4 regions of the Rhizobium sp. SVR5-9E genome follow, and region 2 is predicted to be linked to each of the others. Evidence: predicted binding sites of a transcription regulator. Region 2 holds the regulator's gene; each other region holds the start of a gene.
The links. Region 2 encodes PhoB, which activates phosphate uptake and scavenging genes when phosphate is short. Its sites were predicted from a motif close to TGTCATNNANCTGTCAT; they were not measured.
Positions count from the first base shown of each region.

Region 1 (5,097 bases), on a different contig from region 2:
CTACGCGCTCGCCGGTACGGTCCAGAAGGATCTGACCAAGGAGCCGCTCGGCGAAGACAAGGACGGCAAGCCGGTCTACCTCAAGGACATCTGGCCGACCTCCGCGGAAGTTCAGGAGTTCATCCTGAAGTACGTGACCCGCGAGCTCTATGAAACGAAGTACGCGGACGTCTTCAAGGGCGATGCCAACTGGCAGGCCGTCGATATTCCGGCCGGCAAGACCTATGCCTGGGACGACAAGTCGACCTACGTGCAGAACCCGCCGTACTTCGTCGGCATGGGCAAGAAGGGCTCCGGCACTTCGGACATCAAGGGCGCTCGCGTTCTCGGCCTGTTCGGCGACAAGATCACGACCGACCACATTTCTCCGGCCGGTTCGATCAAGGCGGCGTCTCCGGCAGGCTCCTACCTCATCGGCAACGGCGTCGGCGTTGCGGACTTCAACCAGTACGGCACGCGCCGCGGTAACCATGAAGTCATGATGCGCGGCACCTTTGCCAACATCCGTATCCGGAACCACATGCTGGGGCCGAACGGCAAGGAAGGCGGCTACACCATCCACTATCCGTCGAAGGAAGAGGAATCGATCTACGACGCTGCCATGAAGTACAAGGCAGAGGGTGTTCCGCTGGTGATCTTCGCCGGTGTCGAGTACGGCAACGGCTCGTCGCGCGACTGGGCTGCGAAGGGCACGAACCTTCTCGGCGTGAAGGCTGTCATCGCCCAGTCGTTCGAGCGCATCCACCGCTCGAACCTGGTCGGCATGGGCGTCATCCCCTTCGTCTTCGAAGAGGGCACGACCTGGCAGAGCCTCAACCTCAAGGGCGACGAAATCGTCACCATCGAGGGCCTGGAGAACATCAAGCCGCGCGAAAAGAAGATCGCCAAGATCACCTACAGTGACGGCACGGTGAAGGACGTTCCGCTGTTGTCGCGCGTCGATACGCTTGATGAGGTCGTCTACCTCAACAACGGTGGTATCCTGCAGACAGTTCTGCGCGACCTCGCTGCCTAATTATTAAGGCGCATTGTAGATAGTGGCCGCCGGAGAGGGCTCTTCGGCGGCTTTTCCTTTGTGGCAAGGAGGTTCACGCCGTTGTGTTCCGGCTGTGGGAGCGGCGGGGGATGTCTCACCCCTTCGTGACTTTTCGTTTGTAGCCGGAAAGACTATTCGTACGGTGATAAGACAGAACCTGCGCCTCGAAATGGCTGCCGGGCTCTGAAGAAGGGGTGCAGGTGAATGTCCGCGCGTTTTTTGATTTCGCTGGTTGCCAGCGTGGTGCTGGCCACGCCGCTTTATGCACAGGACGGCAAGCCGAAAGGCGTGATTGAGCTGTTTACATCCCAGGGATGTTCTTCCTGCCCTCCCGCCGATGCCGTGTTCCGCAAGCTTATAGGCCAGGACAACGTGATCGCCCTCGCCTATCATGTGGACTACTGGAATTATCTCGGCTGGACGGACACGCTGAGCTCCAAGCAAAACACTGACCGCCAATACGGTTACGCGCGGATGCTGGGACGCAGCAACGTCTATACGCCGCAGGTGATAGTGAACGGCCGCGACCATTTGGCGGGGGCGGATCTCTCTGCCATAAACAACAAGATCGATACTTTTTCAACGGAAGGCAAAGGCCTGATGGTGCCGGTCGAGGCGCAGATGCGCGGCGACCAACTGGAGATCAAAGTCGGCGCAGGCGAGGGTAAAGCCAACGTCGTCCTCGTCTATTTCGACAAGGAAAAGACGATCGACGTCGAAAAAGGCGAAAACAGCGGCCAGAAGATCTCCTATCTCCACAGTGTCAGCGATATCGAAACCGTGGGGATGTGGAACGGCAAGGCGACGAGTATGACGCTGCCTGCGACGGTCATGGAGAAGGCGGGACTGGAAGGTTGCGCGATCCTGCTTCAGTCCGCAACGGCGGACGGCGATCCAGCCGCGATTCTTGGCGCGACAGTCATCATGGCAGGCAAGAATATCTGATTGTTTTCTTCTGCTGAGAAGCGGTTGAAAACAGGGCGGCCCGGCTGGTCGTATTCGGGGCTGGGGTTAAGGTCGATACGCTCAGCCGGGCCTTTTGGCGCTGGCGCCAAATCAATTGAGTGAACTTCTCCCGGAAATGAGGCGCTGTTTTGACTGAAATACGGCGTTCGGGAGATTGCACAGCATATGTTGAATGTGATGGGCTCCACACTTGCAATTTGAGATGGCTCGGGCAAACTGTCGTCTCCCTGTCACAACCGGAGGCCTGGGAGACTGATGGCAGATCAGCCGGATTTGCGGCATGGCGACGCCCATGCCGCCGATAACAGGGTCGTCGTCGATCTAAGGGAATACAGGCAGAGCAAAGACCCCTTGCCAGTGACTTTTAATCGTCGGGAGCTGGATGCCATTTTGTGGATTTACGGAAGAATGGTCGGCGAGGGCGAGTGGAAAGACTACGCGATCGACCATTTGAAGGAAAAAGCCGTCTTTGCCGTCTTCAAGCGTTCAGGAGAGATGCCGCTTTTCCGGATCGAAAAAGATCCGAAGCTTGCTGCCAAGCAGGGTGCCTATTCGGTGATCAACACGAACGGTATGATCCTGAAGCGCGGTCATGACCTGCAGCAGGTCCTGAAGGTCTTCGACAAGGTGCTCAAACTCGTCGAGAAGTGACCGTATCAACCTTTGAACAGCGTCCCAGGGTAGACTGACGGATCGGGATCACTGGCTTTGCCATCGCCGAGCGGCCGCTGCATGATCATCGTATCCAGCCAGCGGCCATGTTTGTACCCCGTGCCCTCCAGCAATCCCTTGTCTTCAAAGCCCAATGTGCGATGGAGCGCGATCGAAGCAGGGTGGGCGCCGCCAATGACCGCGATCATCTGGCGGAAGCCGAGTCCGGTGCAGCGTGAGATCAGTTCGCTGAGCAATGCGCTGCCGATGCCGAGGCCACGGGCGGCAGGGGCGAGATAGATCGAATCCTCGACCATCCAGCGATAGGCCGGCCGGGTCCGGAAGGCTGAAGCGTAGGCATAGCCGAGCAGCGTTCCGCTCTCATCGATTGCCGCGATATAGGGGTATCCAAGGCCGGTATTGGCGAGGAAACGGGACGCCATCTCATCTTCCGAGGGCGGCGTGATTTCGTAGCTCGCCACCCCATTGAGGACAGAGTCGCGATAGATTTCGGTGATTGCGGGAAGGTCGGAAGGTGTCGCGTCACGAAGGGAGAAGAGCATTGCGTCGGCCGGTGATTGAGAGGCGCTCCTAGAAACCATTCCGCCACTCGAGGCGCAACAAAAAAGGCGGCCGAAGCCGCCTTTTCCGATATGTCGTTGCCTCTTACTTGCGGTCGCCCATGAACTGCAGGAGGAACATGAAGAGGTTGAGGAAGTCGAGGTAGAGCGTCAGCGCGCCGATAATCGCCTTGCGGCCGGCAACGGCAGCGCCATCGGCTTCATAGTACATTTCCTTGATCCGCTGCGTATCATAGGCGGTAAGGCCTGCGAAGATCAGAACGCCGATCACGGAGATCGCGAACTGCATTGCGGAGGAGGCCAGGAAGATGTTCACGATCGACGCGATGATCAAACCGAAGAGACCCATGATCAGGAACGAGCCCATCGCCGACAGGTCACGCTTGGTCGTGTACCCATAGAGCGACAGCGCGCCGAAGGAAGCGGCGGTCACGAAGAAGGTCTGCGTGATGCTCGACTGGGTATAGACCAGGAAGATCGACGACAGAGACAGACCGACCAGTGCGGCGTAGACCCAGAAGGTCGTCTGCGCGGCGCCCACGCTCATGCTGTTAATGCGGAAGCTCAGGAAGAAGACGACCGCAAGAGGCGCAAGGATCACGACCCAGCGCAGGGGCGACTGGAACAGGAGCACGCCGAACTGCGTGAGCTGGTTGTCCTGAACAGCAAAGTTGAATCCGAGATAAGCGGCCACACCCGTGATCGCCAGACCCAGCGCCATCAGGTTGTAGACCTTGAGCATATAAGAGCGCAGGCCCTGGTCGATCATCTCGCCAGTTTGCACTCGGCTTTGGTAGTTATTACGAAGGTCAGCCATAGTTTCCTCTTAAAAGCTCCGATGGAATACGGTGTCGGGCTGTACTGCCCAGGCGCCGCTGCGGAGCTCCAGCTTGCCTGGCTACAATATGAGCCTTTCGCGCTTTCCAAACAAGTGTCTTGCAACCCCGGATCGGGTTAAATCAGCGTAACGTGAAGGGATTTCGTCGATCGTCTGTTTCAGAGTTCGCGCAAAACGGGTGCCGCCTTCTGACCGAGAATTCGCCAGGTGCCGATCAGCCCTATGCCGACGGTCAGGACCAGCGCGGTCACCAGCGTGAGGACGGCAACATCCGGCAGGAAGGTCGAAGGCATGTGCATGATGCGGCTGACGATGAACCAGGCAGCGATTCCCCCGGCAATCAACGCGAAAATGGCGGTTGCCATGCCGAGGATGAGATATTCATAGCTGAAGGCGCGAATGAGCATTGCCCGCGTCGCGCCGAGCGTCTTCAGGACGACCGCGTCATGTGTCCGTGCCCGGTTGCCGGCGGCAAGAGCACCTGCAAGCACGAGAATGGAGGAAATGAGCGCAACGGAGGCTGCAGCGCGGATTGCAGTTGCAAGCTGGGCGACGAGCGTATTGACGATGTCGATCGCATCCTTGACGCGCACCGTCGTAATCGTCGGGTAGGTATTGGTGACGGATTTGAGGATTGCCGCTTCTTCGGCAGGGGTCGCCGAGGGGTCGGTGAGCGTCGCCAGCCATGCATGGGGAGCGCCGCGGAACGTATTCGGCGAAAACACCATGACGAAATTCATCGAAAGGGATTCCCAATCGACCTTCCGAAGATTTGCAATCTTCGCCGTGAGACTGCGCCCCAATACGTTGACGGTGACGGTATCCCCGATCTTTAAGCCAAGTTCCTTGGCTTCCTCCGAGGAAAATGAGACGAGCGGCTCGCCGCTGTAATCCTTGGGCCACCAATTCCCCTCTGTGAGCAAAGCGTTCTCCGGTATGGATTCGGAATAGGTGATGCCGCGGTCGCCGCGCAGCACCCACTGGCCGCCCGGCGGCACCTGTATCTTGGCCACGTCCTTGCCGTT
Region 1 covers NZ_JBNDHS010000027.1:847-5,943, forward strand. Annotated here, with positions in the region: partial or broken gene ACPYOJ_RS14655 (aconitate hydratase) at 1-1,015, shown strand, start outside; gene ACPYOJ_RS14660 (DUF1223 domain-containing protein) at 1,241-1,981, shown strand; gene ACPYOJ_RS14665 (DUF2794 domain-containing protein) at 2,258-2,653, shown strand; gene ACPYOJ_RS14670 (N-acetyltransferase family protein) at 2,659-3,216, opposite strand; gene ACPYOJ_RS14675 (Bax inhibitor-1/YccA family protein) at 3,320-4,051, opposite strand; gene ACPYOJ_RS14680 (ABC transporter permease) at 4,231-5,097, opposite strand, start outside.
Region 1: the regulator PhoB is predicted to act here: its motif matches at 2,220-2,236, upstream of ACPYOJ_RS14665 (DUF2794 domain-containing protein).

Region 2 (5,097 bases):
TCCTCGAATGTCATGACATCGGCCATGACCTGGCAGGGATGGGTATCGTCCGTCAGCGCATTGATGACGGGGACCGTCGCATGTTCGGCAAGCTCCAGCATGCGGCTGTGCTCCGTCGTGCGGATCATGATCGCGTCGACATAACGCGAAAGCACTTTGGCCGTATCGCCGATCGTCTCGGCGCGGCCGAGCTGCATTTCGGTGCCGGAGAGGAAAAGCGTCTCGCCGCCGAGCTGGCGCATGCCGACATCAAAGGATACGCGGGTGCGGGTGGAAGGCTTTTCGAAGATCATCGCCAGCATCTTGCCGGCAAGCGGCCTGTCGCCCTTTCCGGCCTTGAAAGCCTGCTTACGCGCGATCGCGTCGTTCATGATGACCCTGAGATCAGATGCGGTTACCGCCGAGAGATCGAGAAAGTGTTTGGGGGAAGCCATTTCGTTCTTACCTGTCTGCTCCGCAAGGAGCGTCCGTCCATTCAAGCCGTCTTCTTGGTCTTCTGCGCGCGAATGCTTTCTGCAGCACGCTCGAGGCGAGAAAGCCCTTCGCGAGCCTCCTCCGCCGTGACGACGAGTGGCGGAAGCAGGCGGATAACGTTGTCGCCCGCCGGAACCCCAAGCAGACGAGCGGCGCGAATAGCCTGCAGCAGTTCGGATGATGGAACCGCTGCCTTGACCCCAAGCAACAGGCCCTCGCCGCGCACATCCTCAATCACGTCCGGATAGCGATCCTTGAGCGAGGCAAGGCCCTGGCGGAAGACGAGCGCCACCTCACGCACGTGCTCAAGGAAGCCCTCGGCAAGAATGACGTCGAGCACTGCGCTGCCGACCGCCATCGCAAGCGGATTGCCGCCGTAGGTGGAGCCGTGGGTGCCGACCTTCATGCCGGAGGCTGCCTCCGCCGTCGCAAGGCAGGCGCCAAGCGGGAAGCCGCCGCCGATACCCTTTGCGACCGCCATGATGTCCGGTGTGACGCCGGACCATTCGTAGGCAAACAGCTTGCCCGTACGGCCGACACCGGTCTGAACCTCGTCCAGGATCAGCAGCAGGCCCTTCTCGTCGCAAATCTGGCGCAGCGCCCTCATGAACTCGTTGGTCGCCGGGCGGATGCCGCCTTCGCCCTGTACCGGCTCGATGAGGATGCCGGCGGTCGCGTCCGTGATGGCGGCTCGGACTGCCTCGATATCGCCAAAGGGAACCTGGTCGAAGCCCGGCGACTTCGGGCCAAAACCCTCCAGATACTTCTCCTGGCCGCCAGCAGCGATCGTCGCCAGCGTGCGGCCATGGAAGGCACCTTCAAAGGTAATGATATGGAAGCGCTCGGGATGGCCCTTGGAATACTGATATCGGCGCGCCGTTTTGATCGCGCATTCGAGCGCCTCTGCCCCTGAATTGGTGAAGAACACCTTATCGGCGAAAGTGACGTCCGTCAGCCGCTTTGCAAGCGCTTCCTGCCCGGGAATTTCATAGATGTTCGATAGGTGCCAGACCTTGTCGGCCTGCGCCTTCAAAGCCTGGACGACGTGCGGATTGCTGTGGCCGACCGACGTCACGGCAACGCCTGCCCCAAAGTCCAGATAACGTTCGCCGCTTTCGGTTATCAGCCAGACGCCCTCACCTCGCTCGAACCGCAGAGGGGCACGAGAATAGGTGTCATATAGCGGCGCGGCTTCAGCCATGGCGCGGTCTCCTGTCGAGGTTGGGGCAACCGGACTCCGGCTAAAAACCGGGTCCAAAAAATTAAAAATGCCGCCTTTCGGCGGCGAGTGACACTATTTACTTTTCGCACTGCAATGTCAACAAACTGCGAGTTTACCGCGTGCTGCAACATAAAGCCAAAGGAACTTATTTTATTAACAGCTAATGTTGCAGAAATGACTCGCACGGCCAGCAAGTTGGGGAAAACTTGAAATTCGATTCATCCGGATTCCCGCGACTCTTGTCACGGAGTCAGCCTCACACTAGGTTAAAACTCAATTACTAGACTGCATGCGGCGGAACTAGTCACCAAAATTAGTCAAGCGTTTCCTGCTTCGGACACATCCGAGGCAATGGTGAGGGATTCTGCCTTCACAACGCTAATCGGAGACAGGGCATGAACTGGACAGACGAGCGTGTCGAAAAACTCAAGAAGCTTTGGTCCGAAGGGCTGAGCGCGAGCCAGATCGCCGCACAGCTCGGCGGCGTGAGCAGAAACGCAGTCATCGGCAAGGTCCACAGGCTTAGCCTTCCCGGCCGCGCCAAAGCCGGCGGCACTGCGACGACGGTGCGCGCGCCGAAGCGCAATACCTCGGCTCCCCGCGCGCCGAACTATGCCTCGCGGATTGCAACCCGCACGGTCACGCGCCAGTTGGGCGCGACGATGCTCAAGGAAGAGATCGAAGTCGACCTGATGGCGGAAATGGAATATCGTCCGGCCGCGAACGTGGTCGTACCGATTTCCCGCCGTCTTGGCCTGACCGAGCTTACTGAACGCACCTGCAAGTGGCCGGTCGGCGATCCGCTGAAGGATGATTTCCATTTCTGCGGCTGCGAAAGCAACGACTCTTCTCCCTATTGCAGCTACCATCAACGCCTGGCTTATCAGCCGGTCAACGAGCGCCGCCGGGCAGCCGCCCGCGCAAACTAAGCCGGATAAGAGACAAAAAATAACGGGCCTCGCGGCCCGTTTTTTATTTCCTCATGGGAGCGGCAATCAGGCTTCCATCGAATATCCAGCGCCGCGGACCGTGCGGATGACATCCTGCATGTTGGAGAAGTTCAGCGCCTTGCGCAGGCGACCGACATGGACATCGACCGTGCGCTCGTCGACGTAGATGTCGTGGCCCCAGACGCCGTCCAGAAGCTGGGAGCGCGAGAAAACGCGGCCGGGCGACGACATCAGGAACTCCAACAGGCGGAATTCGGTCGGGCCGAGCCGGACTTCGCGGCTCTTGCGATGAACACGATGGGTCTCGCGGTCGAGCTCTATGTCACCGCATTTCAGGACCGTGGAGAGGACCTCGGGCTTGGCGCGGCGCAGCATCGCCTTGACGCGGGCAACGAGTTCAGGTGTCGAGAACGGCTTGACGACATAGTCGTCAGCTCCGGTCGAAAGACCGCGCACGCGCTCGCTCTCCTCGCCGCGGGCTGTCAGCATGATGATCGGCAGACGCTCGGTCTCCGGCCGCATCCGAAGGCGGCGGCAGAGCTCTATGCCGGACACGCCCGGCAGCATCCAATCCAGGATCAGAATGTCCGGCGTCCGTTCCTGAAGGCGTATCTCGGCCTCGTCACCACGCAGGATGGTATCAACTTCAAAACCTTCGGCTTCAAGATTATAGCGAAGGAGCACGCTGAGTGCCTCTTCGTCTTCAACGACTGCAACTCTCGGGATCATTCGATTACTGTCTCCTGGGGGCCGGATTCGGAGGTTATTCCGTTACCGCGCCGACGGTGTTGGCGGTATCGTCCTTCGGACGCTCGCCTTCCGGCTGGGCACCGGTCGCCATGTAATAAATGGTTTCGGCAATATTGGTGGCGTGGTCACCGATGCGTTCGATATTCTTCGCGCAGAAGAGAAGATGCGTGCAACTGGTGATGTTGCGCGGATCCTCCATCATGTATGTCAAAAGCTCGCGAAACAGCGAAGTGTACATCGCATCGATTTCTTCATCGCGCTCGCGGATCGACTTGGCCTTGTCGGCCGCTCGGCTCGTGTAGACGTCGAGCACTTCCTTGAGCTGGACGAGCGCCAGTTCGGAAAGGTGCTCCAGGCCGCGCGCGAGCTTTCGCGGAACGCCGGCGCTCTGAACGGCGATGACACGCTTGGCAGTGTTCTTGCCGAGATCGCCGACGCGCTCGAGATCAGCCGCGATGCGAATCGAGCCCATGATTTCGCGAAGGTCGGAAGCCATCGGCTGCCGGCGTGCAATCGTGACCACCGCCTTTTCGCCGATCTCGCGCTCGGCATGGTCGAGGATCACGTCGTCCGAGATGACCTTCTGCGCCAAGGCGGTATCGCTATTCACCAGCGCTCGGACAGCGTCCGATACCATCTGTTCGGCAAGTCCGCCCATCTCCGAGATGCGGCGGGACAGGAATTTGAGATCGTCGTCGTACGCAGAAAAAATATGTGTCGATGCCATGGGGAACGTCCTTGATTGTCTCTACATTTCTGACGCCAAAGATCAGCCGAAGCGGCCCATGATGTAGTCCTGGGTGCGCTGATCGTCCGGATTGGTGAACATCTTGTCGGTATCATTCTCCTCGACGAGATTGCCGAGGTGAAACATAGCGGTTCGCTGCGAAACACGGGCAGCCTGCTGCATGGAGTGCGTCACGATGACGATCGTGAAATTCTCGCGCAGCTCATGGATCAGCTCTTCGACCTTCGCGGTGGCGATCGGATCGAGCGCCGAGCACGGCTCGTCCATCAGAATGACTTCGGGGCTGACGGCAACGGCGCGGGCAATGCAGAGGCGCTGCTGCTGGCCGCCGGACAGCCCGGTGCCGGTTTCGTGCAGGCGATCCTTGACTTCGTTCCAAAGGCCGGCGCGCTGCAGGCTGTGTTCAACGATCTGGTCCAGATCGGCCTTCGACTTCGCAAGACCATGGATGCGCGGACCGTAGGCGACGTTCTCATAGATCGACTTCGGGAAAGGGTTCGGCTTCTGGAAGACCATGCCGACGCGAGCACGAAGTTCGACGACGTCGATATCCGGATCGTAGATATCGTCGCCGTCGAGAGTGATTTTGCCGGTAACGCGGCAGTTGTCGATCGTATCATTCATACGGTTGAGACTGCGCAAGAAGGTGGACTTCCCGCAGCCGGACGGGCCGATGAGTGCGGTAACGGTGTTTTCGCGGATGTTCAGCTTCACGTCGAAAAGCGCACGCTTGTCGCCATAGTAAACCGAGACGTCCTGGCCGATCATCTTGTACGGGATCGTATTCATTCGTTTGTCCAGAGCCTTCTCAACTGCTGCTTCGGTTAACATGTTCATGAATATGTACTCCGTTTACCAGCGACGCTCAAAGCGACGGCGCAAGAGAATGGCTCCAAAGTTCATGACAATCAGGAACAGGAGCAAGACGATGATGGCACCAGAGGTGCGTTCGA
Region 2 covers NZ_JBNDHS010000021.1:10,299-15,395, reverse strand. Annotated here, with positions in the region: gene argF (ornithine carbamoyltransferase) at 1-434, opposite strand, end outside; gene ACPYOJ_RS12560 (acetylornithine transaminase) at 476-1,675, opposite strand; gene ACPYOJ_RS12555 (GcrA family cell cycle regulator) at 2,092-2,625, shown strand; gene phoB (phosphate regulon transcriptional regulator PhoB) at 2,692-3,375, opposite strand; gene phoU (phosphate signaling complex protein PhoU) at 3,410-4,123, opposite strand; gene pstB (phosphate ABC transporter ATP-binding protein PstB) at 4,166-4,981, opposite strand; gene pstA (phosphate ABC transporter permease PstA) at 4,997-5,097, opposite strand, start outside.

Region 3 (5,097 bases), on a different contig from region 2:
ACATCCCCCTCTCCCCAAGGGGAGAGGGCAGGGTGAGGGGGCCAAGCTCCGCGACGTCTAAAGTTTGAGCTCAGCCAGCCGCACAGTTTCCACGACAAACTCGCCTTTTCCGCCCGTATAGAAATCCCAGTCGCCGTTGGCCTCGGTCGCCAACTGCCGTTTCAGTGCCGCATACTCCGCTGCCCTCCCGGGATGCGCTCGCAGGTAATCGCGAAACAAAATCCTCTCCCGATGCGCCACGTTGTCCGGCCCGCAAAGATAGAGCCGAAATCCATATCCCTCACGGTCCCGCGTGAAAGCCCAGCGGCCAGCGCCGTGCAGATCGCCGTGAAAGGCGAAATCCCCCATTTGCACTCGTTCGATTGCTGCGGGCAGAACGGCATCGGAAACCATCACGGCATCGAGATCGATCTTCGGCTTGGCGGCAAGACCGGGCACCGCGGTGCTGCCGATATGTTCGACACGGAGCAGGAGATCGCCGAGCCGATCAGAGACCTCCGCGCGCATCTCGGCAAAGAGCAGCGGCCAGGACGGATCGTAATCCACCACTTTAATGGCGCGCATGCTCCTCCCGATCTGATTAGTGCACTTCCTTCAGGAACTCGTTGATCACATCAAGGATCTTGCGCTCGGCCTCTTCAAGCGAGCCGCTGTTGTCCAGTTCGGTCACGTTGTAGTCGCCGCGTACGGTCAGTGGGCCGCGCGCCAGGCGAGCCATGATGTCCTCATGGGTCTCGCGCCCGCGGGTCTCGAGACGGGCAGCCAGAACGTCCGGGCGGGCCGTCACGTTGATGACCTTAAGCCGCGGGAAAACGGCCTTGAAGTGGTGAAGTGCAGAGCGGGAGCCATTGGCGATCACCAGATGGCCCTTGCCCAGCGCAACGGAAACCTCCGCGGGAATGCCGTATTTCAAGCCGTGCGCTTCCCACCATACGGCAAAGCTGCCGGATTGCTCCATCGAGGCGAACCCGGCATCGGAAACGGAGAGATGGCCCTCGCCGCCTGCGCCGCCGTCTCGGGTGATGACACGGCGGACGAAGTGTACGTCGGCGCGGCCTGAAAAATGCTTGGCCGCCAGCGCCATCAGCGTGTCCTTGCCGGCGCCGCTCGGCCCGACGACGACAACCATGATGCCGTGTTCGGTGCCGGGTACTGCGTGGGGTTCGTGCGAGGGGATCATGCGACCCGGCGTCCTTCACGCCACACCGAACGGGTAACCGGCACACCTTCATCGCGGAAAACGCGGACCAGATCGGCACGCAGGCCGGTCTCGATACGGCCACGATCGTTGAGGCTCACCGTGCGCGCCGGCGTTGCCGTCACCATGGCGATTGCCTTCGGCAGCGAGATCGCCTCGACTTCGTCGGCGAGAATGAAAGGTGCGTACAGCAGGCTGAGCGGCACGTAGTCGGAGGAGAGCACGTCGAGCACACCGCGCTCGGCGAGATCACGGGCGGCTATATTGCCGGAATGCGACTTGCCGCGAACGATGTTCGGGGCGCCCATCAGCACGCTCATGCCATGCTCGTGCGATGCCTTGGCGGCATCGAAGCTCGTCGGGAACTCCGCAAGGCGCACGCCGTTTTCGATCGCCTCGTCGACATGGGCAAGCGTTGCGTCGTCGTGGCTCGCAACAGTTATCCCGCGCTCCTTGCAGACCTCTGCAATCGCGGTGCGGTGCGGAGTCGAATTGCGTGCCGATTCGCCGAGGCGCTTCTCGATGAACCGTGCGAACTGTTCGTCCGAAAGGCCGCGCTTCTTCTGGTAGTAGAAGATGTACTGGTCCATCGTCTGGAACTGGCGCTGGCCCGGCGCATGGTCCATCAGCGATACGAGGCGGACGTAGGGATCATTTTCGAAGTCGACGAAATGTTCCAGCACGTTATCGGCCGAAACCTCGCAGCGCAGGTGGATCAGGTGTTCAGCGCGAAGCCGGCCTTGCTCCTCGGCCTTCTGAATGGCGTCGGCCATGTCGCGCATTTCACCATGCTCGAAACCGCCGTCTTCGTCCGCGCCCATGCGCAGGCAGTCGAACACCGTCGTGATGCCTGAAGTGACGATCTGGGCGTCATGGGCCTGGATGGCAGCCGTCTTGTTCCAGCGCAGGCCCGGGCGCGGCGAATAATGGCCCTCGAGGTGGTCGGTATGAAGTTCGACAAGGCCGGGGATCAGGTAATCGCCTTCGAAATCCTCTCCGATTGCCGAATTGCCTTCAGAAATATCGGCAATCTTGCCGTCGCGGATCAAAAGCGAGCCGTCGACGATCTCGTCCTCAAGGACGATGCGTGCGTTGGAAAGGACAGTCTCTCTGGTCATATCGTCGACTTTCAACGTTCGGCGCCGGCAAGCGGCAGCCAGGAATGAATTTTAAACGGCCCGCCCCGCTCTTCCTCAGTGAAGACCGTAAGGCTGGAAATGGAAAGCGGCCGGCCCGTGAAGGCGGCAAAACGTCTTTCCAGGATCGATCTCATCAGCGTCGAGCGCTCTTCTGGTACCTGCCCCGTCAGCGTCATGTGGAAACCGAAGTCCTCCATTACATAGGGATAACCCCACCGCATGAGGTTGGCGCGCTGGCTTTCCGTCAGCTTTTCCGGATTCCTCCTGGCAATGTCGGCTTCAGAAAGGGATGCCCGAAACGGCTCGAACGATTTTACCACGCTTGCAGCGAAATCCTGAAGCGGCGTATGCGGAGAACCCGGGACGAGCGCAAAGAACCGGCCGAGTTGACCGAGGATGAGTTCAGGAATTTCAAACGCCGGCGTGCGGGCGGCGAAATCTTCGACGACAGCCATGAAGTCTTTTTCGGTTACCGAGGAGGCAAGTGCAAAAGGTGCCTTGATCGTCGCATGAAAGCCGTAGCGGCGGGGGTCCGCCGTCAGCTCGAACTGTTCGGCGGCTGGCATCCCTTCTTCTTCAGAAGCCGGATAAGTTTGGCCGGTAAATGCATCGCGACCGAGCCAGATCGAAGCCGCACCGGTCAGGGGATCGTCCTTCGGCGGCGTGAAATAGAGTGCGTAACGCAAGGTCTTGTCCTGAAAATATGTTCAAGTCGGGAGCCGCAATGTCAGCGATTTGGCAGCGCCCCGCAAGCAGGCTCCCGGCTAAAAGATTTCCATGACAGAATGATGATGGCGCGGTGGCGCCAACATCTTTTTTAAGGCGTCTTCGTGCCCATCAGACGATGGCGGAGCGCATTCGAGGCGCCATCGAACAAGAAGATGACGATCAGGATGAGGATCACCATGTAGGCGACGTTTTCCCAGTTGGCGTTGGTGCGCATCGCTTCCCAGAGCTTGAGACCGATGCCGCCGGCGCCGACTGCGCCAATGATCGTCGCGCCGCGCACATTCGATTCCCACTGGTAGAGCGTCTGGCTGACGATGACGGGGATGATCTGCGGGACAACGCCGTAGCGGTGCTCCAGCACAGTGGAGGCCCCGGTCGAGCGCACGCCTTCGCGCGGCTTGTTGTCGATGTTTTCGAGGCCTTCGGAGTAGAGCTTGCCGAGCGTGCCGGTCTCCGTGAGGAAGATCGCACCACTGCCGGCAAGTGGCCCGGGACCAAAGGCACGGGTCAGGAAGAGCGCCCAGATCAACATGTCGACCGAGCGCAGGAAGTCGAAGAAGCGCTTCAGAACCTGATTGAGCGCGCGGCTCGGCGTGATGTTGCGCGCTGCGAGGAAGGCAAGCGGGAAGGCCGCTACAGCGCCAAGCAGAGTGCCCAGAAACGCCATGACGATGGTCTGGAAGAGCTTGGTCCAGACGTCGCCGTGCTGCCATGCGCTGTTGTTCCAGATGTTGTCGAAGGCGAGCGACAGGTTGGACTGCTCGGGATCGATCCGCGGACCAGAAATGATGAGGCCGATCACCTCGCTCGCCGGCTTGTCGAAGAAGGGTGAGTGCGTGTCGAACACGAAGTTCGCCCAACCGAGGAAGCGTTTGCGAACCTTCACGCGGTCGGCCGAGATGCTGACTTCACCGGCAAACCCCAGGTCTGCAAGAACGTTGTCATCATAGACCGTCATCCATGACGGGATCTCTCCTTCGACCTTCAGAGCACCACCGGTAAAGTCGACCGGAACGGTGATCCCGTGCGCCGCGATGATCGTCTGGGTCTTGGAGATCGTGACCGTACGGCTGGTGCCGCTGACGGAAACAGTAAGGCTGCCGTCGGGATTGTTCACGACCCAATCGGGATGCGGATCGTCACCAAGCGGCGAGAAGCGCGGGTATTTGATGGTGATCTTGTCGCCGGAAATGCGGAATTCCGGCTGAACATCGTAGCTCACCCACTGGCTGAGGTAGATCCCGACACGCTCCCAATGGGCTTCGGCGATCATCTTCGGCAGATCAAAGAACCAGACCGCGTAGATGCTGTAGAGCAGCGCTCCGATGAAAAGCATCAAGCCGCCGAAACGTTGCCGGAAGGAGCGATGGAGAACCTCCGGGTACCGCGTTTCGATCTCGTGCATACGGTTTGCGTCGATCACCGTCATGGCAGCCTCAATGTTGCAGGAGGAAAGCGTGCTCGCCGACGAGACGGCGGCGGAGCCAGGCGGAGAACTGGTCGACGGCGACGATGGTCACGAAGAGCAGCAGAACGAGAGCGACGGTCTTTGCGCCGAACCCGCGCGAGATCGAAAGTTTCAGCTCCTCGCCGATACCGCCGCCGCCAACGGCGCCGATGATCGTCGAGGCGCGCACATTGATCTCGAGGCGCAGCAGCGCATAGGAGGCGAAGTTCGGCATGACCTGGGGCATGGCACCGAAGCGCACGCGCTCGAACCAGTTGGCGCCCACCGCCTTCATGCCTTCATCCGGCTTCATGTCGATGTTCTCGACGACCTCGTAGAAGAGTTTTCCGAGCGCACCGATCGTGTGCAAACTGACCGCAATGATCGCCGAGATCGAGCCGATCGAAAGGATTGCCGCGAAAAGACCGGCAATGACGATTTCCGGAAAGGCGCGCAGGAATTCCATGACGCGCTTGGTCGCGATGCGCGGCAGCCAGGAAGGCGTCATGTTGCGTGCGGCGATGAAGCTAAGCGGCGTGGCGAAAATGAATCCGATCAGCGTGGAAACGAGCGCGACGTTGATC
Region 3 covers NZ_JBNDHS010000009.1:90,974-96,070, forward strand. Annotated here, with positions in the region: gene ACPYOJ_RS07485 (GrpB family protein) at 58-564, opposite strand; gene phnN (phosphonate metabolism protein/1,5-bisphosphokinase (PRPP-forming) PhnN) at 581-1,180, opposite strand; gene ACPYOJ_RS07495 (alpha-D-ribose 1-methylphosphonate 5-triphosphate diphosphatase) at 1,177-2,316, opposite strand; gene ACPYOJ_RS07500 (DUF1045 domain-containing protein) at 2,328-3,023, opposite strand; gene phnE (phosphonate ABC transporter, permease protein PhnE) at 3,155-4,495, opposite strand; gene phnE (phosphonate ABC transporter, permease protein PhnE) at 4,503-5,097, opposite strand, start outside.
Region 3: the regulator PhoB is predicted to act here: its motif matches at 3,115-3,131, upstream of ACPYOJ_RS07500 (DUF1045 domain-containing protein).

Region 4 (5,097 bases), on a different contig from region 2:
TTTTGGAGCCAGTATTATACCTCGCGGCCAAATTGCAATGCGGCCGGTTTCAGACCGTCACGAGCCCCTGCTTGCTAGCAGGTCGTACTGCGGGAAGAAACGCTCCAGCGTCCGCGCCTTGCCGAACATGATGTCGTGCTGCAGGTAGCGGTAGTCGCGCACCAGCGGATCGAGCTTCTTCTGATCGAGCACCCAGTCCGGCGTCACCTTGTTGTCACGTGTCGCGAGCTGGTAGCGGTCTATGATGTTGTATTTCTTCTGCACGCGCCCGAGGAGGCCTGTGTAGAAGGGGTGCTCGAAACCGGCGAACTTGAGGAGATTATAGGGGATCAGCGAGGGGCTGATCGTGCCGACATTCTCCTTGACGCCTTTCCTGTTGGACCAGATGACCAGCGGCGTTTCATGTTCGCGCTTCATGACGTCGAGCGAAGCCCTGCGTGTGGCCACCATATCCGGCATGTAGCCGGCGCTCATGTAGGTGTTGCCGAGCGGTGGCAGATGGTCTCCCCAGAGGACGATGATCGTTTCGCGATTTCGCTTCGACGCCCAGTCCATCAGCTTCTTCAGACTGTCGTCAGCTTCCTTCACGCCCTGCGTATAGGTCGCAAGCGTCGCGCGGTCGGCGTCGGGGATGTTTCCGTGGATGTCGATCGTGTTGCGCGCATAGCGGCCCGGCTCATAGGGCCCATGCCCCTGCAGGGTGACTGCGAAGAAGAAGAATGGCTGATCGAGGCCGTCGCCCTCGCGCATGATCTCCTTCATCAGGGAGTCGTCGGAGGCAAAGAGGCCGCGCTTTTCCATCGGCGGCATCGTCTCTTCGGTGCGGAATTCCTCGAAACCGAAATCCTTGTAAACCTGATTGCGGTTCCAGAACCAGCCACTGTAGGGATGCAGTGCCCGCGCCGTGTAGCCTTGCCCGCGGAAGAACGTCGCAAGTGACGGGACGTCGTGGCGGAGATACTGCTGATAGGGGATGCTGCCATAGGGCAGGAACGCGTTCGAAAAGCCGGTCAGTGCTTCAAACTCGACATTGGCGGTCATGCCGCCGAACTCCGGCGAAAACACGTGCCCGGACTGCATGGCACGGATATTCGGCATCGGATCGGCGCTGAAGGAAACGTTCGTGAGCCGCGTGGGGTCCCAGAACGACTCGCTCATCAGCATGATGACGTCCGGCTTTTCCCGCGGGCCGGCCAGGTAGCCGAAATTGCGCGCGGGGATCGCGTCGAGCGCCTCGGCGTTGAGACCGGCCGGGACGGCGACATCCGCCATTGGGACATTGAAGAGGAAGGCCAGGATGAAGCCGTTGTTGCGGTAGTTCTCCTTCTGGTCCCACATGATCGGCACGACCTGCAGGCGGTCGCGGATATAGGAATACTGCGAATAGTCCATCAGCGAGCAGAAGGCGGCGATGACAGGCACCCCGAGGCAGAGGCGCCGCAAGCGTGCCTGCGCGGAGAGCTTCGGGAAGTTACGCCAGGCATAACGCCATGTCAGGAAGAGACCCGCAACGGAAAGCGCAAGGCCGATGACGAGCGCTACGGCCATCCACGGTCTGTCGCGCACCATCACCGGCAGCAACTCCATGATCTGCCGGGTGAAGAGCACGTCCGACGGATAGAACGGATCGGAGAGAAAGTGCTGCTTCTGGTTGGAGACGAAAGCAGGGATCACGATAAGCGGTACCAGGATGAATACGGACTGGTAGCGCCGTCCGAATGCGGCATCGAGGGTCAGCATCACGATCGCCAGCATGGCGACCGTCGTCATGCCGGGCCGGGCTGTCGATGTCAGGAATTCGCCGACATCGGTGAGCGTGCCGCGGGCGATCCATTCGACGCTAATCGTGCTGAGGAGGGCAACGGATAGGGAAAATGCTATGCCGATCGCCGCGCGTGCTGTGGGAGATTGCACGCTCGACCCGAAACCAGCAACTCTTCGTGCCTGCGCGGACTTCAATACCAACGCGATCAACGTCAGACTCCAATGTCATAAAAGCTTCATCTCAATGTCACATGTCCGTCATGAACGGTAGATGAACCCTGACGTTCCGCAATGGTTTCGCTTTTTTGCCCGACTTAGTCCGCGGCTTTTCATGGCACGGCGATTGCAGCGGCAGCCGGTGCGCGCTAAATGAATGACATGACACAGGAAAACGCGCCTTTGAATACGCTCCACATTGCCGTTGCCCAGTTGAACCCGACGGTCGGGGATGTGGCCGGAAACCTTGCCAAAGCCCGCGAAGCACGCGCCGACGCGGCCCGCCAGGGCGCGCATCTCTTGCTTTTGACGGAGCTTTTCATTTCCGGCTATCCGCCGGAAGACCTGGTGCTGAAGCCGGCATTCTTGAGAGCCTGCCAGAAGGCGGTCGAAGACCTCGCGGCCGACACCGCGGACGGCGGGCCAGGCGTCATCGTCGGCTTCCCGCGGCAGGGCGAGACCGGGCGCCACAATTCCATCGCGGTTCTCGACGGCGGCAAGATCCTGGTACTGCGGGACAAGGTCGACCTGCCGAACTACGGTGAATTCGACGAAAAGCGCGTCTTTTCGGAAGGAACGATGCCGGGACCAGTCAATTTCCGCGGCGTGCGTCTCGGCGTGCCGATCTGCGAGGAGATCTGGAACGATCTCGGCGTGTGCGAAACGCTCGCCGAAAGCGGCGCGGAAATCTTGCTCGTCCCGAACGGCTCGCCCTACTATCGCGGCAAGGTCGACGTGCGCCATCAGGTGGCGCTGAAGCAGGTGATCGAAACGGGCCTGCCGCTGATCTTCGCCAATCAGCTCGGCGGCCAAGACGAGCTCGTCTTCGACGGCGCGAGCTTCGCCTTCAACGGCGACAAGACGCTCGCCTTCCAGATGAGCCAGTTCGAAACGGCATTGGCCGTCACCACTTGGAGGCGCGGCGAGGACGGATGGCGCTGCGCCGAGGGTCCGATGTCGCGCATTCCCGAACTCGACGAGGCCGATTATCGTGCCTGCCTGCTCGGGTTTCGCGACTACGTGAACAAAAATGGCTTCAAGAACGTCGTGCTTGGCCTGTCGGGCGGGATCGACTCGGCCATCTGCGCAGCGATTGCGGTCGATGCGCTCGGCGAGGAGCGCGTCCGCACGGTCATGCTGCCTTACCGTTACACCTCTGCCGATTCGCTGAAGGATGCGGCGGATTGCGCCAAGGCGCTTGGTTGCCGTTATGACATCGTGCCGATCGAGGAGCCGGTGAAGGGCTTTACCGCGGCGCTGTCGGAACTCTTCGAAGGTACGGATAGCGGCATCACCGAGGAAAACCTGCAGAGCCGTGCACGTGGCACGATCCTGATGGCGATCTCCAACAAGTTCGGCTCGATGGTCGTCACGACCGGCAACAAGTCGGAAATGTCGGTCGGCTATGCGACCCTCTACGGCGACATGAACGGCGGCTTCAATCCGATCAAGGACCTCTACAAGATGCAGGTCTATGCGCTGGCGCGCTGGCGCAACAGCCACGTGCCGCCGGATGCGCTGGGTCCTTCGGGCGTGGTGATCCCGCAGAACATCATCGACAAGGCGCCGTCCGCCGAGCTTCGTCCCGACCAGACGGACCAGGATTCGCTGCCGCCTTATCCCGTGCTGGACGACATTCTCGAATGCCTGGTTGAAAAGGAGATGGCGGTGCGGGAGATCGTCGCGCGCGGACACGACGTCGAGACCATCCACCGCATCGAGCACCTGCTCTATCTCGCCGAATACAAGCGCCGCCAATCGGCTCCGGGCGTGAAGATCACCAAGAAGAATTTCGGACGTGATCGCCGCTATCCGATCACCAACCGGTTCAGGGACCGGTAACAAGAATCCGGGAGGATGTATGCGCAGTTCGGTCGAGATCTACAACATCCGCACCGGTAAAAGCCGGGTTGTCTTTCAAACGGATCAGCTGATCGAGGCGCCGAATTTTTCGCCGGATGGCGGCTATCTGCTGGTCAATGGCGATGGGCTGCTTTATCGGCAGAGGCCGGATGGAGCTGGCGGGCTGGAGAAGGTCGATACCGGTTTTGCAGTCGCCTGCAACAACGATCACGGCATCTCCGCGGATGGCACGATGATCGCCATCTCGGACAAGACGGAATACGGCAAGTCATGCATCTACGTCCTGCCTGCGGCTGGCGGCACGCCGCGTCAGGTCACGCAGAACCTGCCCTCCTACTGGCACGGCTGGTCGCCCGATGGCCGGCATGTCGCTTATTGCGGTATCCGCGACCAGGTTTTCGACATCTACACGATTTCCGTAGATGGTCGCGAGGAAACGCGCCTGACGCATGGCGAGGGGCGCAATGACGGCCCCGACTGGTCGGCCGACAGACAGTGGATCTATTTCAATTCCAGCCGTACCGGGCTCATGCAGATCTGGCGCATCCATCCGGACGGAACGGGTCTCCAGCAGGTGACGCATGACAATTACGGCAACTGGTTTGCGCATCCGTCGCCCAAGAACGACAAGGTGCTGATCCTGTCCTACGATCCTGATGTCTTCGACCATCCGCGCGATCTTCATGTGCGGCTGCGGCTGATGGACATGGACGGCGGCAATCTGACCACGCTTTTCGAACTCTTCGGCGGGCAGGGCACGATCAATGTGCCGTGCTGGTCACCGGAAGGTGATGAATTTGCCTATGTGCGGTATTTCCCGGTGGCTTGATCGGGACAGCAATCCGGGAGATAGAGACTGCCGTCAGGTGCCTGCTTCAAGCAGGAGAATCGGGAATCCGGTGTGAGACCGGAACGTGCCCAACGCTGTAAGGCTGACGCTTGCTGCAAAACTGCCACTGGCTTTCGGGCCGGGAAGGCTGCGGCAAGCGGGTGACGCCAAGTCAGAAGACCGGCCTGACAGGATAGACTGACCCGCGCGGACGGCGGGCGGTTGCGTTGTTGGGGATTTGACGATGCGACCCTTGAATGACGGCGCGCTTGCGGGCGCGTCTGCCTTTGATAGTGAAGAACGCGATGCGGTTTATCGGGCGATCATGACCCGCCGCGACGTGCGCGATCAGTTTCTGCCCGATCCCTTGCCCGACGATGTTGTGGGACGCCTGCTGGAGGCAGCGCACCACGCGCCCTCCGTCG
Region 4 covers NZ_JBNDHS010000003.1:105,378-110,474, forward strand. Annotated here, with positions in the region: gene ACPYOJ_RS03025 (LTA synthase family protein) at 58-1,980, opposite strand; gene ACPYOJ_RS03030 (NAD+ synthase) at 2,143-3,822, shown strand; gene ACPYOJ_RS03035 (TolB family protein) at 3,842-4,672, shown strand; cobalamin riboswitch at 4,691-4,875, shown strand; gene bluB (5,6-dimethylbenzimidazole synthase) at 4,917-5,097, shown strand, end outside.
Region 4: the regulator PhoB is predicted to act here: its motif matches at 1,988-2,004, upstream of ACPYOJ_RS03025 (LTA synthase family protein).